Regions from separate parts of the Paenibacillus sp. sgz302191 genome, predicted to be linked through region 1. Evidence: riboswitches for the same ligand, from Rfam matches in the RefSeq annotation. Region 1 holds a riboswitch; each other region holds the start of a gene.
The links. A riboswitch is a leader RNA that binds a small molecule or an ion and turns the genes downstream of it on or off. The one in region 1 is predicted to bind cyclic di-GMP.
Positions count from the first base shown of each region.

Region 2: linked by a shared signal. The riboswitch ahead of AC3G2T_RS17725 (S-layer homology domain-containing protein) and the one ahead of AC3G2T_RS14745 (fibronectin type III domain-containing protein) in region 1 are both predicted to bind cyclic di-GMP.
Region 3: linked by a shared signal. The riboswitch ahead of AC3G2T_RS14105 (anti-repressor SinI family protein) and the one ahead of AC3G2T_RS14745 (fibronectin type III domain-containing protein) in region 1 are both predicted to bind cyclic di-GMP.

Region 1 is NZ_JBYLHY010000008.1:299,205-305,789, reverse strand. Features, by position in the region: gene AC3G2T_RS14745 (fibronectin type III domain-containing protein) at 1-3,084, opposite strand, end outside; cyclic di-GMP riboswitch class I at 3,135-3,229, opposite strand; gene AC3G2T_RS14740 (copper amine oxidase N-terminal domain-containing protein) at 3,538-5,160, shown strand; gene AC3G2T_RS14735 (hypothetical protein) at 5,316-5,621, shown strand; gene AC3G2T_RS14730 (CBS domain-containing protein) at 5,722-6,192, opposite strand; gene AC3G2T_RS14725 (NAD(P)/FAD-dependent oxidoreductase) at 6,340-6,585, opposite strand, start outside.
Region 2 is NZ_JBYLHY010000011.1:183,945-190,529, forward strand. Features, by position in the region: gene AC3G2T_RS17715 (deaminase domain-containing protein) at 1-376, shown strand, start outside; gene AC3G2T_RS17720 (Imm3 family immunity protein) at 391-750, shown strand; cyclic di-GMP riboswitch class I at 1,473-1,582, shown strand; gene AC3G2T_RS17725 (S-layer homology domain-containing protein) at 1,640-2,941, shown strand; gene AC3G2T_RS17730 (DUF5704 domain-containing protein) at 3,899-6,517, shown strand; gene AC3G2T_RS17735 (hypothetical protein) at 6,553-6,585, shown strand, end outside.
Region 3 is NZ_JBYLHY010000008.1:147,908-154,492, reverse strand. Features, by position in the region: gene AC3G2T_RS14115 (hypothetical protein) at 1-946, opposite strand, end outside; gene galE (UDP-glucose 4-epimerase GalE) at 1,158-2,171, opposite strand; gene AC3G2T_RS14105 (anti-repressor SinI family protein) at 2,329-2,544, opposite strand; cyclic di-GMP riboswitch class II at 2,598-2,681, opposite strand; gene AC3G2T_RS14100 (helix-turn-helix domain-containing protein) at 2,865-3,200, opposite strand; gene AC3G2T_RS14095 (helix-turn-helix domain-containing protein) at 3,457-3,792, opposite strand; gene AC3G2T_RS14090 (DegT/DnrJ/EryC1/StrS family aminotransferase) at 3,832-4,956, opposite strand; gene AC3G2T_RS14085 (metallophosphoesterase) at 5,031-5,879, opposite strand; gene AC3G2T_RS14080 (acetyltransferase) at 5,872-6,519, opposite strand; gene AC3G2T_RS14075 (sugar transferase) at 6,537-6,585, opposite strand, start outside.

The DNA.
Region 1 (6,585 bases):
GGATTGCATGACCGCCTCGCTCCATTCGCTTGCGCCTCCCTGATTTTTGGCCCTGACCCGATACGTATGCTGTGAATTCGAAGCCACTCCTTCATGGGTGTATAACGTGACGAGTCCGACATCGACAATATTACCGTCCACTTCCAATTCATAGGATGTCGCCCCCAGGACAGGATCCCACGTCACTTCTATTTTGTCGCTTGCGACTGCGAACCGGACGTTCTGCGGCTTCATCGGCGGCATTTTACGAATTGCCGGCGTACTCCATACCCCGGCAGCTTTCACATTTTTCGAGCGTATCCGGTATGTATGTTCCGAATTGGGTTCCAATGGAGTATGGATAAATGTAAGAGTAGTGCCGGCCTTAATAATGGCCCCATCCACTTCCAAATCATATTCGCCTGCCTCATCAATACTGGACCAACTAATTTGAATCGCGTTAGCAGATGATAAATCTGTAGTAAGTACCGGGGTTCTTGGAAGCGTTGTAGCCTCGATTTCAGAGCTCCATGGACCGGCGCCTTCCGCATTTTTCGCCCGGACCCGATAGCGATGTGTAGTATATGGCCGTAAATTTCCATGTAAATAAGAGATAGCATGATTCGTGTCGACAACAAGCGCACCATCCACCTCAATATCGTAGCTTTCGGCGCCTGCTATTCGATTCCACGTCACTTGCACACTCGAATCGGTTGCGGTTGCCGTAATTTCCGACGGGATTCCGGGTAAAGTCGATTTCGCAACTACACTGCTCCATTGCCCCGGGCCGCTGGAATTTTTCGCTCTGACTCTGTAGCTGCGCTGAGTATTCGGATTCAATTCATTGTCCAAATAAGTAGTTGCCGATCCATTGTCGACTACATTTCCGCTGAATTCTATATCGTATCCTGTTGCCCCTGCAACCGGATCCCATTCTACTTTTAACGTATTGCTAGTCGAATTTAGCCGCAAATTTTCGGGAATTGCCGGCAGCGTCCACACGGAGGCTAAAGAAGACCATTCCCCAGTGATGTCTCCGCTGGTTGCTCTAACTCTATAGGTGTGAAGAGTGCCGACACCCAGGTTTTCATGAACAAATGTCGAAGCGGGGCCAATCGGGTATATAACGCCATCCGCTTCCACTTCATATCCATCGGCATTAAAGATTGGATTCCAGGTTAATGTATGACTTGTTTCTGTTGGTATTTGCGATACAACCGGTATCCCAAAAGGAAACAGTTGACTCTGTGGAACGCGTTCTTTCTGTTGGGAATTGCTTGACCAGTACAATGCCGCCCGGGGATTGCGGTTTGCACTTAAATATTCCACCTTGATATTCTCTCTCTGGCCCGCTGCCAAATAGACAGAACCTGTTACAGTGCCTTGGAAACTTGCATCTTCTTTATTTATTAAAAGATTATTATTTACCCATAGCTTGATCGGTCCGCTCGTTTGCAATTCAAACTGATACATTTCGCTGAACAGAGCCTCAATTTGTCCAGACCATCTGACAGAGATGTCCTGATCATTGAAGCCTGCAACAGGAAACTCAGGACTGTTTTGCAAATCAATAACCGGATCCACCCTGGTTACGGTATTTCCCTTGAAATTCCCTTCACTAAAATACTCCGCCTTTAATCCATGCAACGCGTATTTCAAACTTGTCGATCCGTTTCCTCCGACCCCTGTATCGATGAACGGCCGTTGATTGGCCGTCATGTTGCCGCCGATGGCAAACAAACCGCCTGTTTGAATATGCAGTTGATTGTTCACATGCACATCGTCGCGAACGAACAAGTCACTGTTATTTACTTTGATGTTGGCAGTACTATTGTTGGAAACGATCCCGCCAACCATCATCTCTTGCTCTACGTTCATATCCGCTTGCGTGTTGATATGCAATTGATCTTGGATCAAGACGCGCTTTGCCCGGACGTTCAACTGTCCGCTGTTAAAAGTAAGGCTGTCAGCAGATAACAAACCATCCACGCTAATCGAGGAATTGTTGTTAAGATGCCAGTTCCCCTTCACCCAAAGGCTTCCATCGGCAGGCTCCGTTCCATTCGAAGACGAATGCACTTGCAAGTTTAGCTCCGAATTGGCATTCATGCTGCCCTTAACAATCAACAAGCCGTATACATCAATGCTTAATTTGGCATTTGTATTGATTCCATCCGCAATGATTACAGCCGGTTTGGAGGGGCTTCCGAAAACTACCGAAGAATTCAGATTCAAATGCCCCACCTTGATAAATGACGGGGACTGCGTACTATTGTCGATTGCGCGCTGCAGTGCAATCGGATCGCAATTCGCGCATGCAACAGCTTTCTGTTCAAATTCCGACAGCAATTGGTTCACTCGCTGCACTTCTACATCCATATACCTTCCTATTTCCTCCTGCAGACCATCCACTTGCAGATAAGATGGAGCATTATGCTCGTTATTCATCTTGCCCGAAAGCAGTACTTTGTCCCCATGCACTTTTCTCGGTTCGGGCGGCGGCCCTATAACAGGCGTGCTGGCAGCAGAGAGGGCGAGCAAAGTGTTGGGAGAGCCAACTTTGGTTAGCTCTATGAACTGTAAAGCCGTCTCCGCTTCCTCCGCATCGCCGGAACTGACCGTTAATCTGCCGTCCGCAACTTCAACCGATTGTGCTGCAATGACATGCTGCCCTCCCTCAATAGGGATACGATCAAAAAAGCTTACTCCTTCAACAACTACAGTATTGTTGCTTGAATAAACGGAATCGCCGACGCTTACCTTAACTTCATAGATACCGTTGTTTACTTCGAATTCCCAGACTCCGCCTTTATGAACGCGAATTGCGGTATCATTCGGAGTGGTTTGATAAGTACTGCCGCTTACCGTAGAATCCGTGTGAGAACTATTCCACCCATAATTGAATCCATTTTGCGTGCTGAACGGCATTCCCGAGTCTGGCAAAAATCCTTCAGGTACAGGTGAAGTTGCAGGCTGGAAATTAACCTTTACATTCCACGCTCCCGTATCGGCATATGTATACGACGATTCTGCAAAAGGAATGAACAACTGCAGCAGCAGGCATAGACAGAGCCCCCTGACAACAGCTTGAAACCCAAATTTCATATTTGTATCCTCCATTTCCCTTTCAATTTACACAAAAAAGACCAATTGCAATAGGCGGCCCGGCTGCCGTACCGTTTCGGTCTGAAACGGTTTAGGCCCGTGGCTTTGCGTCCCTGTCTTTCGATCAGGTTTGCCTTTTTCAATTTCAATTGGTCTTCGCTTATGTGCGGCACTCAAAACTCGTTTGATGCTATCATAGGTAAAAAGATTTGTTCATACCTACCTTTATACTATAAACAAATATGCCTGTATACCTAGTTACAACATAATATACGACTAGGTTTAAGATATTCCCTCTTTTTTTGGAATGTTTTGTCGATTATTTGCAATAAATACTTTGAATAATCAATTTCATAAAATCTCCTTAACTCGGCGAGTCCTTCGGCGTTTTTTCGCGTATAATTTATCAGACATTCTGCCTCATATCTATTAAATCAAAGGAGAAGATTTTATATGCAAAAAAAGCATTGGCAATGGTGGATTTCCGCTGCGCTTGTTGTGCTGTTGATCGCCTTGACGGGCTGTCAGGCCGTGCAGGGTCTTGATCTCGGGCAGGCTATGCAAAATACCGGAACCGTTAAGTCCTCGGTATCCAAAGGATCGATTGCGCTGGAGCTGATTACAGGCAGCAGCGATCAGATTGATCCCAAGGAAAAGGCGCTGATCCAAACGTTCAAAAATACGAAGCTGACGATCAACAGCGCTAAAATGCAGGACGCTCAGCACGCATCGATCGATGGGGAATGGAATTACGCCAAAGGGACGATTCCTTTTCAGCTCGTCATCGACGGTACTAAGATGATCGTACATATTGACGGCGCCAAGAAGCCTATCGTCTTTGACCAGGCGGCATTGGCGGCTGACGGAAGGGTGGCGCCGTTATCTCAAGAAATCAGGCAAAAACTGACGAATAGCGCAGAGCAGCTGCGGCCGGCCCTTTATAAGTTTTTCTTCAACAATGCGCCGAACCCGAATACAATCTCCGTAACCGACGCTACGGAGCAAGTGAACAATGAAACGCTAAACATGCAAAAAGTGCATGTGGAGTTAAAAGGCAGCGAGCTCGCCGGTCTTTTGAAACTGTTCCTGACGAACGTCCTCGCCGATGAGCAAGGCTTGAAAGAGCTGCTTGGCCAACTGTACGATGCGGTCGTACCGATTGTGAAGGAGCAAATGAGAATTTCTCAGGAACAATTGAAGGAAGAGTACCCCGATCTGGAGGAACAATCGACTACGTCGGATTTGATGATGGCCTATCTTAACAATAAAAACCTGGCGGTCGAATTCGCTTATACAACGATTCATGAGTACTTGAAAAAAGCTGTAGACGAATTCGATAAAACGATGAAAGACACTGCTGCTTCCGATTCACCGGCCAACGAGGAAGTGTCGGCGATCCTCAGCGATAAATTGACGTTCAAAGCCGATTATTACGTCGATCGGAACAAGCAGATCCGCAAGGTGCAGGCTGAGCTCAATATTCCGGCTCCCAATAAGGATGGCGCAGTGACCGGGATAAAATGGACCTACGCCTTCGAAAACTGGAGTTTGAACCAGTCCGTGACTGCGGATGCGATCGATACTTCCGGCGGGGCGTTGAATGTGGATTCCGATACGTTCAGAGGCTATGCGATTTTGAACAATTTTGACAAGAGTTCTTCGTTTTACAAGCTGCTGAAGGAAGATTTGCAAGTTACCAAAAAAGAGCTTCATTTCATTGTCCAAAGCCAAGAAGCCGCGGACGAGGATCCATACGGCTCCTACAGCCCGTATATGAACGACGATGAAGTCGTCATGGTTCCGGTGAGATTCCTTTCCGAGCAGCTTGGGGCTGACGTCAAATGGAATGCCGAATGGAAGCAGGTTACGATTAAAGACGGAGTAACCGGCACAAGCATCGTAATGTCCGTCGACAGCAAGTCCGCAACAGTGGGCGGAACGAACGTGGAACTGGACAGCGCTCCGGTTATGCGAAACGGGACAACGTTTGTTCCTATCCGTTTTATCGCCGAAAAGCTCGGCACAACCATCAAATACGATCCTGAAACCCGTCTCATCACCATTAAGCGGGATTAGAGGATCAAGGAAGCAGGATAATGGCCAAGGCGAGCGATCGCTTTGGTCATTTTTTTATATGAATAGGCGGCAGCCTATACCTTTCGGGAGCGCATGAATAGGCTAATAACGTAATAGGCGAATAACACGAGTGCAGAAAGGGGCAAGAACGCATCATGTATATGGAACCCCAGGTTATTTATCAGGCTGATTTTTCGGAGGAGCAGGAGCCGCCGCAAAACAGAGACAGACTCCGCGATACCTTGATTCCCCACATCGGGCGCACGGTTCATGTTCAAACCTTGGACGGATTCACGTATGAAGGCATTCTGGTCTATGTGGATGAACAACATGTGCATCTCCAGGTTTCGATGTATGAGCATCCCTATCATGGCATGTATCGCGGCTTCTACAATCCGGCTGCTTCCACGATCCTGACGCTGGTGCTGTACGAACTGCTCGTGATTGCCCTGCTGGCTTAAGCGGATGCCGAGCCGCCCTCCCCGAACAGGCAAAAACCCGCGCGAAACCGCCCGAGTCCAAACCTCGCAGCGTTCGTGCGGGTATGTTTTGTTATCGCAGCTAGCCGGGCAGCCTGGATAAGTACTGCCGGCTGAAAAAGCGGACCATATCCCCGCGGCTGATAATGCCGGCCAGATAGCCGCCGTTTTTTTCTACGACGACTTTTTGGAGATGCTTTCGGCCGAGCAGGGTCGCAACGTCGTTCAGCGGCGTGTCCACATTGACCGTGATAACCTTGGCTCTGGCGTAATCCATCACATTGGCATCGGCAATGTCGCGGCACTTCTCCTCCATCGTCTGCGTATCCATCCAGGTGGAGGTAAAAAAAGGTGATACGACGACGACATTGCTGTGCGAGCTGACTGCGCGCATAATATCTCCATCGCTAATGTACCCTTTGATCTGATTGCAGTGATTCACGATAGGCATCCCGCCGATTCCACGGCTGACGAACTTCTCCAAAACACATTTGATTGTATCCGCTTCCAAAACTTTCACTACTTGGTCAACCATGATGTCCGATGCTTTCATTATCGCTCGACCTCCTTGCTTGAAACTGTTTATGGAAGCTATCGGGAGAACCGGTTCAAAACGCTGCCGGCTCTCCGGCTTGCACGATAATTAAATTGTAAGACAATTAGCAAAGTTCAGTCAATGGTTGCCTCTGCGTGCGGAAACCTATTTTCGCAAGCTTTCCGCTTGCTGCCGCTTAAGCGATTTGCCGCCCATGAGACTTGCCGAATCCCAGGTCAGCTTCCGGACGTTCAGACCCAGCTTACCGGTAAGCAGCATATCGATCCCCCATTTTTGCGCCCACACGATGCCCTTTTCCGGACCAAGCCCGATGCAAAATAAATTCATAAAGGATGCATGCTCGGGACCGGTCTTGCCCGAATATTCCGCTTTTATGATTTTGGCGAGGCG
Region 2 (6,585 bases), on a different contig from region 1:
AGTAGAGATAAAAGGATTAAGATCTGAGTATAAATCTTCTAGTCGTGTAAACGCTGTAAGTGATGCAGGTGATGCACAAGGTTTCTCGACTCTTAAAGATGAGAAGGACTGGAATTTTACACCACGAGATGTTAACGATTTAGATGTCATTGATGGAGAAGGTGCTTATACAAGAAAATGGGATACAGAATTTAAAATTTTGGAGGATATTACTGACGAGCTGAAAAAGCTTGAACCAAGGGAGAGAAAAGGGAGAATTGACCTTTATACTGATAGAGAGCCGTGTGCTAGCTGTAGTCCAATTATTTTAAAATTCAAAGAGATGTTCCCAGATATAGAGATTTATGTGTATTATATAAGAGAATTAAAGAGATAGGTGGAAGGTAGAATATGGTAGAAGAATTAACATATGATGAATTGATGGAGTATGTCCCGAAAGATTACACGAGTTTTATTTCTGATGGATTATCCCCAGGTCAAGCAATTTCAAGATTGGTCGTAGAGTATGAAAACCAAACAGACGACTATGAGGAAACAAATTGGTTGTTCACTGTAATATTGGCAGAAATTTGCGTGCGTAATAATTGCATTAGAGAACATATTGTTAAAAATGCATTAGAAATTATTAAGGATAAGAGATTGATAAGCATCTGGAAAAAAGAAAACATTGATTCTTCTGAACTTAATATCAGGGAACAGTACTTGGAAAATGTTAGGTTGGTCATAGAGGATGAAAATCTAGATTTGTAATGATCTATCAGTAATTTTGTGTAAATTACCAAGCAACGAACAGTGCCACAATGCGAGCTAGCCACCTGTATTGTGGTCTTCTTTTTTTCATGAGTTGATTCATAGAAAGCAACAAAAATAACCATTTTTAGAACCGAGAATTAAAATATGTAGCGGACCAAGTAAAGGTATAACTTGAATATTGAGGAGGAGGTACGAGTGCATAACAAACCCAAGTATGCTGAAACTATAATAGTTCTAGTAAAATACAAAACATCGTATGGTTTGTTGCAGACAAGGAGATATGGTTTTTAGACTTGCGAAAACTAATTGCTTCTTATCTTGAGAAAGGATTTGAAATTTATAATCCTGATGACTTTTCAGACAGATTTAATATTGCAGTCGTAAACGAGGATACCGCGGAGAACTTTCTTAATAAAATTAGTGATTTTGAGGTTGAACAGAAGAATTGAGGAAGTTTATAGAGGTATTTGGGCGTTATATCAAGGCCAAGAGTACGAAGTTATTGAACATAATCCAGTATGTGAGCAGTGCCACAATCGAGCAGCCGATGTTGATAGTCTTTTCTTCCTTTTGCTTGCTCAAGGTGGTAATTGAATAGGTAACCTTTGGTGTGAACTATAAATAATATTGTGGAATTATGTTGGATTATGGGTTAATATGGAATTTGGATTAAATCTAATGTACTATTTTTATAGTTTTAAATACCTAATAACCAAGTGAAATTGAAAAGGCAAACCTGTTCGAAAGACAGGGACGCAAAGCTGCGGGCCTACTTCTATGGGGAGTGTCGTAAGACATTGCTCAAAGAAACGGTAGCCGGGCCACCAAAAGCAGTTGGTTTTTTTTGTTTTGAAGAAAGTAATTTTTTTACTATGGAGGTATAAAAATGAGAGTTCACTTGATTACATCGCTAGCGGTTATTGCACTACTTGGGACTTCAATTCCTGATGTCCAAGCTGATTCAACCGCCGTTTCACCAACGACGAAAACAACGAATGCCGCCGGCACAGCTTTCACAGGCAGCTTTAGCGATACGAAAGGGCATTGGGCGGAGACGACCATCGCCGGCGCGGTGCAAAAAGGATATGTCGACGGATACCAGGATCACACTTTCAAACCGAATGCAAAAGTGACGCGCGCTGAATTTATCAAAATGGTAAATACCGCGCTTCAGATTCCAACCTCAGGTGTAACCACCGGTAATAGTTGGTATTTGCCCTACGTTAACGCTGCGACGAACGCGGGGATATATCGACCGAGCGATTTTATGAGTGGGGACTGGAACACGCCGATGACGCGTCAAGAAATGGCGCGCACAGCCGTTCGGGCTACGACCGCCGACAAGAACATTGATGATACGAAGTGGATGTATCTGGCGGCCAAAGCCGGTCTGATTACTGGCATGGATGATAGCGGCACGCTCGGGGAAGATCAACCGACAACGCGGGCTGAGGCGATAACGACAATTGAGCGTATTCTTACTGTTAAAGGAGGCCATTCGCTGGCTGTCGACGAAAAAGCGGTTGCCAGTGCGGAGCAAGCGATGAACGCTCCCAAAGATCCCTGGGGGCGCGCGATTCGCACGACAAATCTGCCGTCGAATAGCGGTGATTTTCCTTACATCCTACAGGGTATTCCTAATGAAATGTACGAGTATAAACATCCGTTCCAGACAGATTCAATTCGTTTTACAGCGAAAGAAATCATCCATGATTCCAGATACTACTCGAAAGATGCGGTTGACGTTTGGGTTAAACTCGTATCACAGTTTGGTAATCAAATACTGAATGTGGATTACAATACGATAGATCAAAACTGGGTGGATGCTTTCTTACAAACCGTTAATAAACCACAGAACGTAAATCGTGATGCACAAAGGTATGTTGATTGGGTGAAGCAGAATCATATCCGAATTGAAGGCACAGTAACGCCAGAACCATCTATAGTTTTCTTCGGTGATGTTTCACACTATGTACGCTGCCAATTCAGGTTTAAAGTAACCAGTTTTGATGAGAACAAAAATCTGTTTGTCGATATATGGGGACCGAAAAACATTGAAAAAGACGTTTGGTATGTCGGCTATGCAGATGTGGCGATTTCGGCAGAAAATTTTGGCGTTAAAATAATCGAAGAGAAAATAAAATCAGACGCTGCGCTTTTTAAATACAAAACCTATCGAATTGAGTAAATCTCTTCATGGTTATTCGTGAATAGATTGATATGGAAGGAGGTAGGGATACTTATGAGGAAGAGACTCCCCCAATGTATATCTTTTGTACTTTTGATTGTATTCATATTTGCGTTAATCCTACCACTTCCAGCACTCGCATATCCAGTGCAAATTACTATGGATGAACGTTTACATGGCATTCAAATCGACATTACTTCAACTGCCGCTACTACCGGCATTCGGTATCGAACTGTCGGGTGGATGATACATAGTGCTCCGGCATGTAGAGATGGAGATTGCAAGCCAATGAACCTAGATAAAACTGTTGTCTATAACAATGCAGCGAATGTAACTCAATATCCGGACCCGCCAATCCCTGGCGATCCAGTAACAACTACTTTCAAATTTGACGGGGCTACGGTTGATCGGGATTTTTTTGACAGCTTTGACTCTGTCCTGCAGCCGGGGCAACCCATCTATTTCAGCGCAATCATGGAATCGTTCAATGCGTCCGACGGGAGCACAAGGCGCGGACCTTTTTATACACTTCAAGAAATAAAACATGCAGAACCATGGGCCCACCCGGATGATCTTGATGATTATTATGATATACCGGCATCGTATACGCCTTATGAACCCTTAACCGTAGAAAGATATCTGGTTTCAGCAGACGGAACTACGAGAACACTCATTGATACAGTGAAAACAGAAAATGTATACCGTTATTTGGAAAGCGTAACTTATAACCTTCCTCCTGCTTATGATCACAATGGACAAACGGTCCCGATTTCAAAGTCATATATTTACCCCACGATGGATCCTAGCAACATCAAGTTTCCACAAGTGATCGGGGATGCTCACTTAACAAACCGAAATATAACGATGAATATCGGGGGTACGACCATTGTTGCCGAATATCGGCCAGCGGCAGCCGGTTTATCGGTAAACGTTCCTGCAGGCTGCTTGAGTCCCGGTATGAACACAACCAAACAATTGACGGCCACTTTAACGAAGCCGGATGGGACGACTCAAAATGTTTCAAGCAGCCCGAACACGACATGGTCGATCTCCAATCAGGCAGTGGCTTCCGTGAACTCAAGCGGATTGGTAACGGCAAGTTCGGCAGGCAGCGCTACGATCACAGCGCGCTATGTCGACACAGCGGCAGGCATCGATCAAACGGGTACCGCATCGGTGACGGTATCCAGCAGCTGCGGGTCTCAGCCCGGGTGCACCCCTCAGATCAAGCCCCCGGTCAAAGGCACCGTCAACCAGGATGCCGTCATGGACCCTGCGGCCAGCGGTGTGCTTCTCGCGGATATGCGGGATGCGGAAAGATTCGATGTGTTAAAAGGCATCCCGACTTCGGAAAGCCTCTATGCGAACGTATTGGGGCTGGAGTATTTATTTCAAAATCAATTTGCGAGTATGACCGGCGAGGTGTCGTATGCGGTTGAAGTTACCAAAAAATACGTTTGGACGGAAGGCGGCGGGGAAGGGGCGCCACCGGTCCCTATGGAGGAAACCGTAACCGAGACCATGACTGTCAAACGGCCATATAGCTACTGGCAAATCGACAATTTGGAGGTCTACGGATTAGAAAAATCCACGATCACGAATTATGCGCTCGGCGGCTATCCCGATGAAACGGTTCAGTTGGATCCCCATGGCTATACGGCGCCAACGCTGCAATCCGGCAATAGCGACGATGTAAACGCTCACGTTCACCCTGCTACTTGCAGCGGTGTCAATCTGGGAACAGGCGGAGGGCCTCCGCCGGGAGGCACGCCGCCGGAGTTTCAATCGGCGGCGGAGAACGCCGTGGGCCGCAACCAGGTGAACAACGACCTGGTCGTTTTTAACGGCGTAACCGTTATGGAAAATTCCCGGCACCCCGATCAGGGACAGACGCCGGGAACGATCCCGCAGCCAACGATGATCGGCCGCGATGTGCTGTACGGCAATGGCTACGTCGTCAGCAATTCGCTCGTCAACCGGGCGGACCAGCCGACGACCGGCACGATCTATTACCCGCTGATCCCGGGGAATGTCAAAGGCGGATCGGATAAAGACTATCCGATCGACGGCATCAATCCGGTGACGGTGCATACACCGGTGGTCATGTACCCGTCTGTGACCGACGATCAGGCGCACAACGAAAAAGTCGTGCCCACCGCAGGCCGGGCGGCGGTCATTTTGGACCGGCCGTTCACGGTGTTCGTGCCGACGACCGGCCAGCATGACGCGTACCCCGGCTTTGGCGGGTACGGGGTCACAAACGGGTACGGCGATTACGCCAAGTACACCGCCAACAAGCAAGTCCGCTTCGAGTTCGACGTCTGGAATGCGGACAAGTCGGCGTACATCGTGGCGGGGACATGGGTCGACATTCCGGTGAATCAACCGGACATGACGTTCATCATGCCGACGTGGATCGACGAAGGGTTTTATACGGTTCATTTTCGGTCGATTGCGATCAATGCGCCTACGGACTTTACGACACAAACGAGCGCCAATTTCGATTGGCCGAATCATGTGGCCACGAACACAATTCCGGTGGAAGTGATCGGCAGGTTGTACGATTTTCATATCACGGATATCGGCGACTATGATTGGCAGTACGTGTTCCGCACGAGCGACGGCATCTCGCCGACAGGCGTTTCGTACTGGACCGGCACGAACGATATCGACGGAAACCCGCGGGGCAACAGCTATCCGTACGTGCTGCCGATTCACCCGGGAAGCCACCCGTTTCCGGGCTATGACCATACCGTGTCGATCAAGACCGGGTATCATTTTAAATTCGACTTGAAGACGAAGGGGAATATGTTCGGGCGACGGGATGGAATTCGGATCACGCCGACCTTTTATTTTGTGAACAAGGATGGAACGGGGCGTATCCCGGTGGATCTGTACTACCATGCGTATTCGGAGAACCCGGTGAGGTATTTTGTGAAAATCGGCTCCGCGGACGACAAGCAGCAGCGGCATGTGCTGCTGAACGACACGATGCGCAATGTGCCGGGCGAGGAACTCACCGATACGGCCGCGTATGTGGCGGACAACTATGGGGTCAGCGACTTTTTGTACCGGGCTAAGCGCAAGTCTTGGGTTGGAAATGCGTACGCATGGTTCACGTCGCCATGGCTGACCCGGACGATGATCGGACCGAAAGCCGGCGTGCCCGGTTCGGTAGATCCGCAGCGGGCGCTGGCTTCGATCCAGCATTGGTATGGCGAGTACAGCTTGCCGGCGGCGCCTTATGTGGTAGCGGCGGGTACGAACATCGCGGAGTACGGGAGAACGCATGGCGGGCTGGACGATCATTCGCCGATCTTTTTGAAGGATGGGTACATCATCGTGAATTTCAACCTGGAGAGCATCAAGAACGCCGATTATGCGAATCCCTTTTTGCGCTATTACCGGCTGCCCGGGGAGAACGTGCCGCTGGACAACCAATGGCAGATGGAAGGATTCAGCAATACGACGACGGATAAATACGGCAACACGTTCACGCTGATGGACGGCGATGTGGCGTTCTATCATGGGGATTTATCCAGTTATGACGATTTTGGCGCAAGGGTAACGCATTAAAAGAGCTGCGGTCCACTAACGAAAGGGGAACTTAGGTGCAAATACGTGTAGACACATCGACTCTGCGA
Region 3 (6,585 bases), 150 kb from region 1:
CGTCTTCGCTAATTCCTTTGGCCGCTGCAATTTCAGCGATCGTCTTGCCGGAATCCAGCTCGGTTTTCAGCTCATCCTGCGTGATGCCCAGAATCGTCGTCAGCGCCTCAGAGTTCCCCAGGAAACCGCCGCCGAAGCCGCCGCCACGATGACCCTCGCCTCCGTTTTCTTGTCCGCCTTCAGGTCTTGCGTTCTCGATATGCTGTTTCAGGCGGGTCGCAAGATCCGCGGTGATTTTGTCCGCTTCCGCTTGCGTGATCGTGCCTGCCGTAACTTGGGCAGCGATTGCCGTTTTCTGAGCGTCAGTCAGCTTGGCCAGGAAATCATTCTCCGTCAAGCCGGCCGCTTGCGCGATTTCCAGCAGCGTCTTGCCTTCTTTCAGCGATGCCTGGATCGTGCTCACGTCTACGCCCAGCACGGTTGCCGCCGTTTCGTCGAGCTTGCCGCCTTGGAAGCCGCCGCGTCCGCCCTGCTCACCGCCGCGGAATCCTTCGCCTTTGTTGCCGAAGCCTTTGTTTTCAATTTGCTGCTTCAAACGAGTCGAAAGATCCGTTATCAGCTTGTCGGCCTGCTCTTGCGTCAGCTTGCCGGCCGTCACCTTCTCGTTGATCGCCGTCGTTTCGGCGGCAACCAGCTTCGCCAGGAAATCGTCCTCCGTCAAGCCGGCCGCTTGCGCGACTTCAAGCAGCGTCTTGCCTTCTTTCAGCGACGCCTGAAGCGTGCTCTCGTCTACGCCCAGCACAGCTGCCGCTTCCTTGACGATGCTGCCTCCGTAGAAACCTCCTTGGCGGCCGCCGCGGTCTTTGAAGCCGTCCGATTTTTGAACGGTCGAGCCGCTCACTGTATCGGCATACGCCTGATTATGTAGCGCTCCGACAAAACCTGTTCCAAGAACAAAAGATGCTGCAATCGTACCTGCGAGAATTTTTTTGCTAATAGTTTTCATATTGTTATTCCACCTTTTCGAATGTTTTTGTTGTTTACAAGACCAAGTATAGGCCCCTTTCCTGAATCCCCCCTGAGCGCCGACTTAATAAACCATGAGCGTTGCCTGAGGGTTTCCTGAGTCCGGCTTCCGTCGCATGAAACGCAAAAAAACTGCAGTTGTCTGCAGTTTGGCAAAGTCCGGCTGCTGTCAGGGAACAACACCAGCCTGTTTATTTTTCATATCCGTTAGGGTTGTTGAATTGCCAGCGCCAGGCGTCCGTGCACATGTCTTCAACGCCTTTCTCGGCAAGCCAGCCTAATTGCTCGCGCGCTTTCGTTGTGTCCGCATAGCACGTAGCCACATCCCCCGGCCTGCGCTCCTCGATGCTGTACGATATTACTTTTCCGGAAGCTTTTTGAAAGGCTTCGACCATTTCAAGCACGCTATAACCCCGGCCGGTACCGAGATTATACGCCTCGATCCCGCTCCTGGACAGCAGTTGTTCCAATGCTTTTAAATGCCCTTTGGCCAGATCGCTGACGTGAATATAATCCCTGACTCCGGTTCCGTCTACGGTCGGATAATCGTTCCCGTATACCCGCAGCTTTTCCAGTTTGCCGATAGCCACTTGGCTCACATACGGCATCAGATTGTTCGGCACGCCGTTCGGATCTTCCCCGATTCGTCCGCTGGGGTGCGCTCCGACCGGATTAAAATACCGCAGCAGCGATATGCTCCAGCTGTGATCCGAGATGTACAAGTCCTGCAAAATCCGCTCGATCATAAGCTTCGTTTGACCGTATGGATTCGTCGCGCCGAGCGGAAAATGTTCGTGAATCGGCACCTGCTCAGGCACCCCGTAGACAGTTGCCGAGGAGCTGAACACCAATTTGCGGACATCGTATTTTTGCATGACATTGCACAGAATTAATGTGCCGGTAATATTGTTGTGGTAGTAAGATAAAGGAAAAGAGACCGATTCCCCCACTGCCTTTAACCCCGCAAAATGGATCACCGCTTCGATCGAATGCTCGCGAAACACCTGTTCCAGCCCCGCATAGTCGAGCAAATCCAATTGATAAAACGCAAAATCCTTCCCCGTCAGCTCACGGACCCGCTCAAGCGCCTCCGGCTTGCTATTCATCAGATTGTCGACAACGACGATCTCATAACCCTTGTCAAGCAGTTCAACACAGGTATGGCTGCCAATATAACCTGCTCCGCCAGTTACTAGAATGGACATGATTTCCGTTCCTCCAATTTACGATTTCATTGCGCCGGCGCATCTGCATGCAGCCTTTTTCCAACTTAATGGATTTATGCCATTTTAGCAAATACCAAAAAAACGCCCCACCCTTCTCAAGGAAAAGGATCAGTGCGCTCCGGTAACAAATGCATGATTACACAACGACTTTGCCGGACAGGTCATTATTGGCAGCCCCGGCGTTGATGTTCGTATATTTGGTTAACCCTCTGTCCAACTGTGCGAATGACCCTAAATAAGCTTGCACTTCACCAATTGTTAACCCCAAGCTGCGAGCCTCGCGAATCATTTCTACCCAGTCTGAATCCAAGGGATTGCGTTCCATACCCAATTGCACAAATACTTTGGACATACTATTACCTCCAATGTGAAGTTTGTTTGCAAAAAACCATCTATTAACGGTTTAATAGATTGGGTCGGTTGCACCACTAACTCCACATGCTCCAGGTGCCCACATACGGCGCATGTATCAAAGTATTCCCATAATTAATTATCCAATTGCGGAATAGATCTCAAGGCCTAAGACTGAAACATTTCTCATCAACCTAAGCCTATTATACAACGACCTTCTCCTAAATTCCACCAAAAAATTTGAAAAAAAACTGCTAGGTCATTATTTTTTAGGAAAATGATACTAATGTATCCGCAATAGATAAGTAATTAGTAGGATGCTTACTTGTTGTTTTCCTGGTTTTTCTTCCATTTGCTGAATTCCAAAAATTCGCGAAACTGCTCCTTCGTTACTCCCGAATCCATCGCCTCTTTGACTAAATCCTGCCACTGGCTGTCCAGTTCTTCTAGCACTTTCGGCTGTTCTCCGTGCAGGATCAAGTCGAGCGGCACGTCAAGCGCAACCGCAATTTTTTCCAAAAATTGAATGGACGGATTTTTCTGAATATCTCTTTCCATATTGCTTAAATAAGATTTGGCGACTTCAGCCTTGGCAGCAAGCTCAGATAAGCTGAGTTTTTTTTCTAGCCGTAATCTTTGAATCCTTTTACCAATCACACTTATCATCTTCCTTTTTGCTTTATTCACCATGTTTACGCATATTATAGCAAAGTACCCCTGCCCAGACTATCGCTATATTTTCCAACCGCATACAATTTTCAGAAAAGAAAAAATGCATCTGCACAAAAATGGAGAAATAAAAGCGGTTAAACTTCTATTTGCCATTTAAGGAGATGCATTTCGAAGGCCTACCCCCGGTGTCCGGCGGGTTGCACAAAACAAACTTCGCCCGCCGGACTCTCAGCGCCGCCGTTCACTCGCCGGGGTTCGTCAAGCGCCATTTGTTAAACTCAAGGAATTCTTTAAACTGGTGCTTGTTAATACCGGATGACATAGCTTCTTTAATAAGCTGATACCATTCCTGATCCAGTTCTGCGACATTCGTTTCCGGAGCTTCTTGATCAAGAAACCTGTCTACAGGCACCTTCAGAACGGAGGCGATTTTCTCGAGAAATTGTATCGACGGGTTCTTTTGAACATCACGTTCCAAATTGCTTATATATGATTTGGCCACGCCGGCCCGCTCTGCCAGCTCGGACAGAGACAATCCCTTTTCCTTGCGAAGCTGCTGTACTCGAGTTCCTATCATCAAGATCTTCCTTTTTTTAACGATGTAATATATTCCATGCTATCTGACAGCCGCTTTGTGCCGTAATGTGCTTTTCATACAATCGATAACTCTCGTCTGCTCCTCTTCCATCATCCCGGACCCTGATGGCAAGCATAAGCCGGTGTTAAACAATTTCTCGGAAACACTTTCGTTCTCCGCATGCCGGTAATATGCCGCTCCCCCAAAAAGAGGCTGCAGATGAAGCGGTTTCCAAACCGGACGGGCTTCGATGTTTTCTGCTGTCATTGCTTCGAGTATGGATTTGACGCTTACGCCATGTTGTTCCTCATCCAGGGTGATCACGGTAAGCCATCGGTTCGACCTTGTGTTCTCCAATTCAGGCATAAATTGTATGCCCGGGATGCCGGATAGGCCCTGCCGGTACTTTTCGAAAATGGCTCTTCGAGCACTCACCCGCTCATCCAGTACGCCCAATTGCGCGCGCCCAATCCCTGCCAATACGTTGCTCATGCGATAATTAAAGCCAAGCTCCGAATGCTGGTAATGCGCGGCCGCATCCCTGGCTTGAGTGGCCAAGAAACGCGCTTTTTGCAAATCATCCAGATCATTGGAAACAAGCATGCCTCCGCCGGACGTCGTAATAATTTTGTTCCCGTTAAAAGAATAGATGCCGTACTTGCCGAAAGATCCGCTCGCTTGTCCTTTGTACGTCGAACCTAGCGACTCCGCTGCGTCTTCGATCACGGGAATATCGTATCGATTGCATAATGCAAGGATCTCGTCCATTTTCGCGCTTTGTCCGTATAAATTCACCACGATAATGGCCTTGGGCAGCTCTCCCTCACGGTCCGCATCCGCTAATGCGCGTTCCAACGCATCAGGCGACATGTTCCAGGTCTCAGGCTCCGAATCGATAAAGACGGGCACGGCCCCCTGGTAAACAATCGGGTTGGCGCTGGCTACGAATGTCAAGCTCGAGCAAAACACTTTGTCGCCCTGTTCCACGCCCAGCAACCGCAAAGCAAGATGAATGGCCGCTGTTCCAGAGCTTACGGCAGCTGCGCCGTTCATTCCGACATAGGCGGCAAGCTCGCTCTCAAAAGCATCGACATGCGGTCCTAGCGGAGCAATCCAGTTCGTTTCGAAGGCTTGGGCTATGTATGTTTGTTCCTGGCCGCTCATATGCGGAGCCGATAAATAGATTCTTTTTTTCTCCGATGTCACTTGCAACGCACCTTTCCTTCCAGAATGTTGAATTAAGATATATGAAATATAGTAATTTCCGGTCTGCAAAACATGCGGATCGGTAAAAAGCTGGTGCCGATCCCGCGGTTCACGTATAAAGGCATCCGCCTGTCTCCAATGGCGTACAATCCGTCTACATATTTTTGTCCAAGTTCCGGGGTGAAAAATGGCTTGGAGAACGGCTTGCGAATTTGGCCGCCATGCGAGTGTCCCGAGAATTGGGCGTTCACACCGAAACCGGAACAAATATCCGCAAGATCAGGCTCATGTGCCAGCAGCAAAACGCAATCTTGTTCCGACTTCCCTTGCAGCGTCTTCTCGATATCGAAGTGGCCGAACATATATTCATCCACACCTGCGATACATAAGCGCTGCCCATTTTCTTCGATATAGCCGTGCGCATTGATCAACACGCGAAAATTCGAGTTTTGCAGCATCTGAACGGCTTGATCCCTCGCTGCATAATCGTGGTTCCCGAGGACAGCCCACTTTCCGCCGCGCGGCGCGCGCAGTTCCTGGAGCAAGGGCAGCACCGACGGCGACGGCGTTTCCAGCCACTGACGGTCCAATAAATCGCCTGTAAAAAACAGAATGTCAGGCTGTAAATCGTTGATCATCCGCACGACCCGGCGGAACGATTCGCCATCGTAATGAAAGCCGAAATGTGTATCGCTGAATTGAACGATTTTCCAACCCTTGAAGGCTTCGGGCAGCTTGCCGATCTTGAGATCCACCTTGCGTATCTGATACCAGAATCGCTCCCCGATGGCATCCGCGGTTCCCACTACGCCTGATCCGAGCAAAATCAATCCCGCTTTTTTCAAAAAACTTCGCCGGGATATCTTCTTTGGCTCAGTCATGTGCGGGCTCCGGCAGCTTGCTGATCACCTTCGCGGGAGTTCCCACGGCGGTGCTGTGCGGCGGTACCGGACGAATGACAGTAGCGCCTGCCCCAATCACGGACCATTCCCCGACCGTCATTCCCGGAATGACGGTTGCTCCCGCGCCTATCATAGCCCCTTCCGCTACCTTCACATCGCCGGTCAATGTTGCGCTGGGCGCAATATGAGCATAATCCCCGATGCGGTTGTCATGCTCGATGACAGCAGCCGTATTAACGATGGCATGGCGTCCGATTACAGCATCGGCCTGAATAACCGCATTCGCCATAACTACCGTTCCTTGGCCGATTTGAGCGCTCGGGCTGATCACCGCTGTCTTATGGACAAGGGTCAGGTAATATGCATCCGCTACATTCAGTCGCGAAACAACCGCTTGTCTAATTCTATTATTTCCGATAGCGATAATGAACTTCAGTTCTTCCAGTTTGCCCATCACCTGCTGCGCTGCAGAGACAGGACCTTTGAACACGCCGTCTTGCAGCGATAAATCATCATATTTATCATCAAGGAGGGCTCTTATGGTATAGCCCTCTCTCGCAAGTATCATATCGCGAATAACTTTGCCGTGCCCTCCCGCACCGACCACTGCGATGTCCAGCTCAACCACACCCTTCGCTAAGAGAGCTTCGTCCCCCTGAATTTCTCCATGGTGACATGATTATCT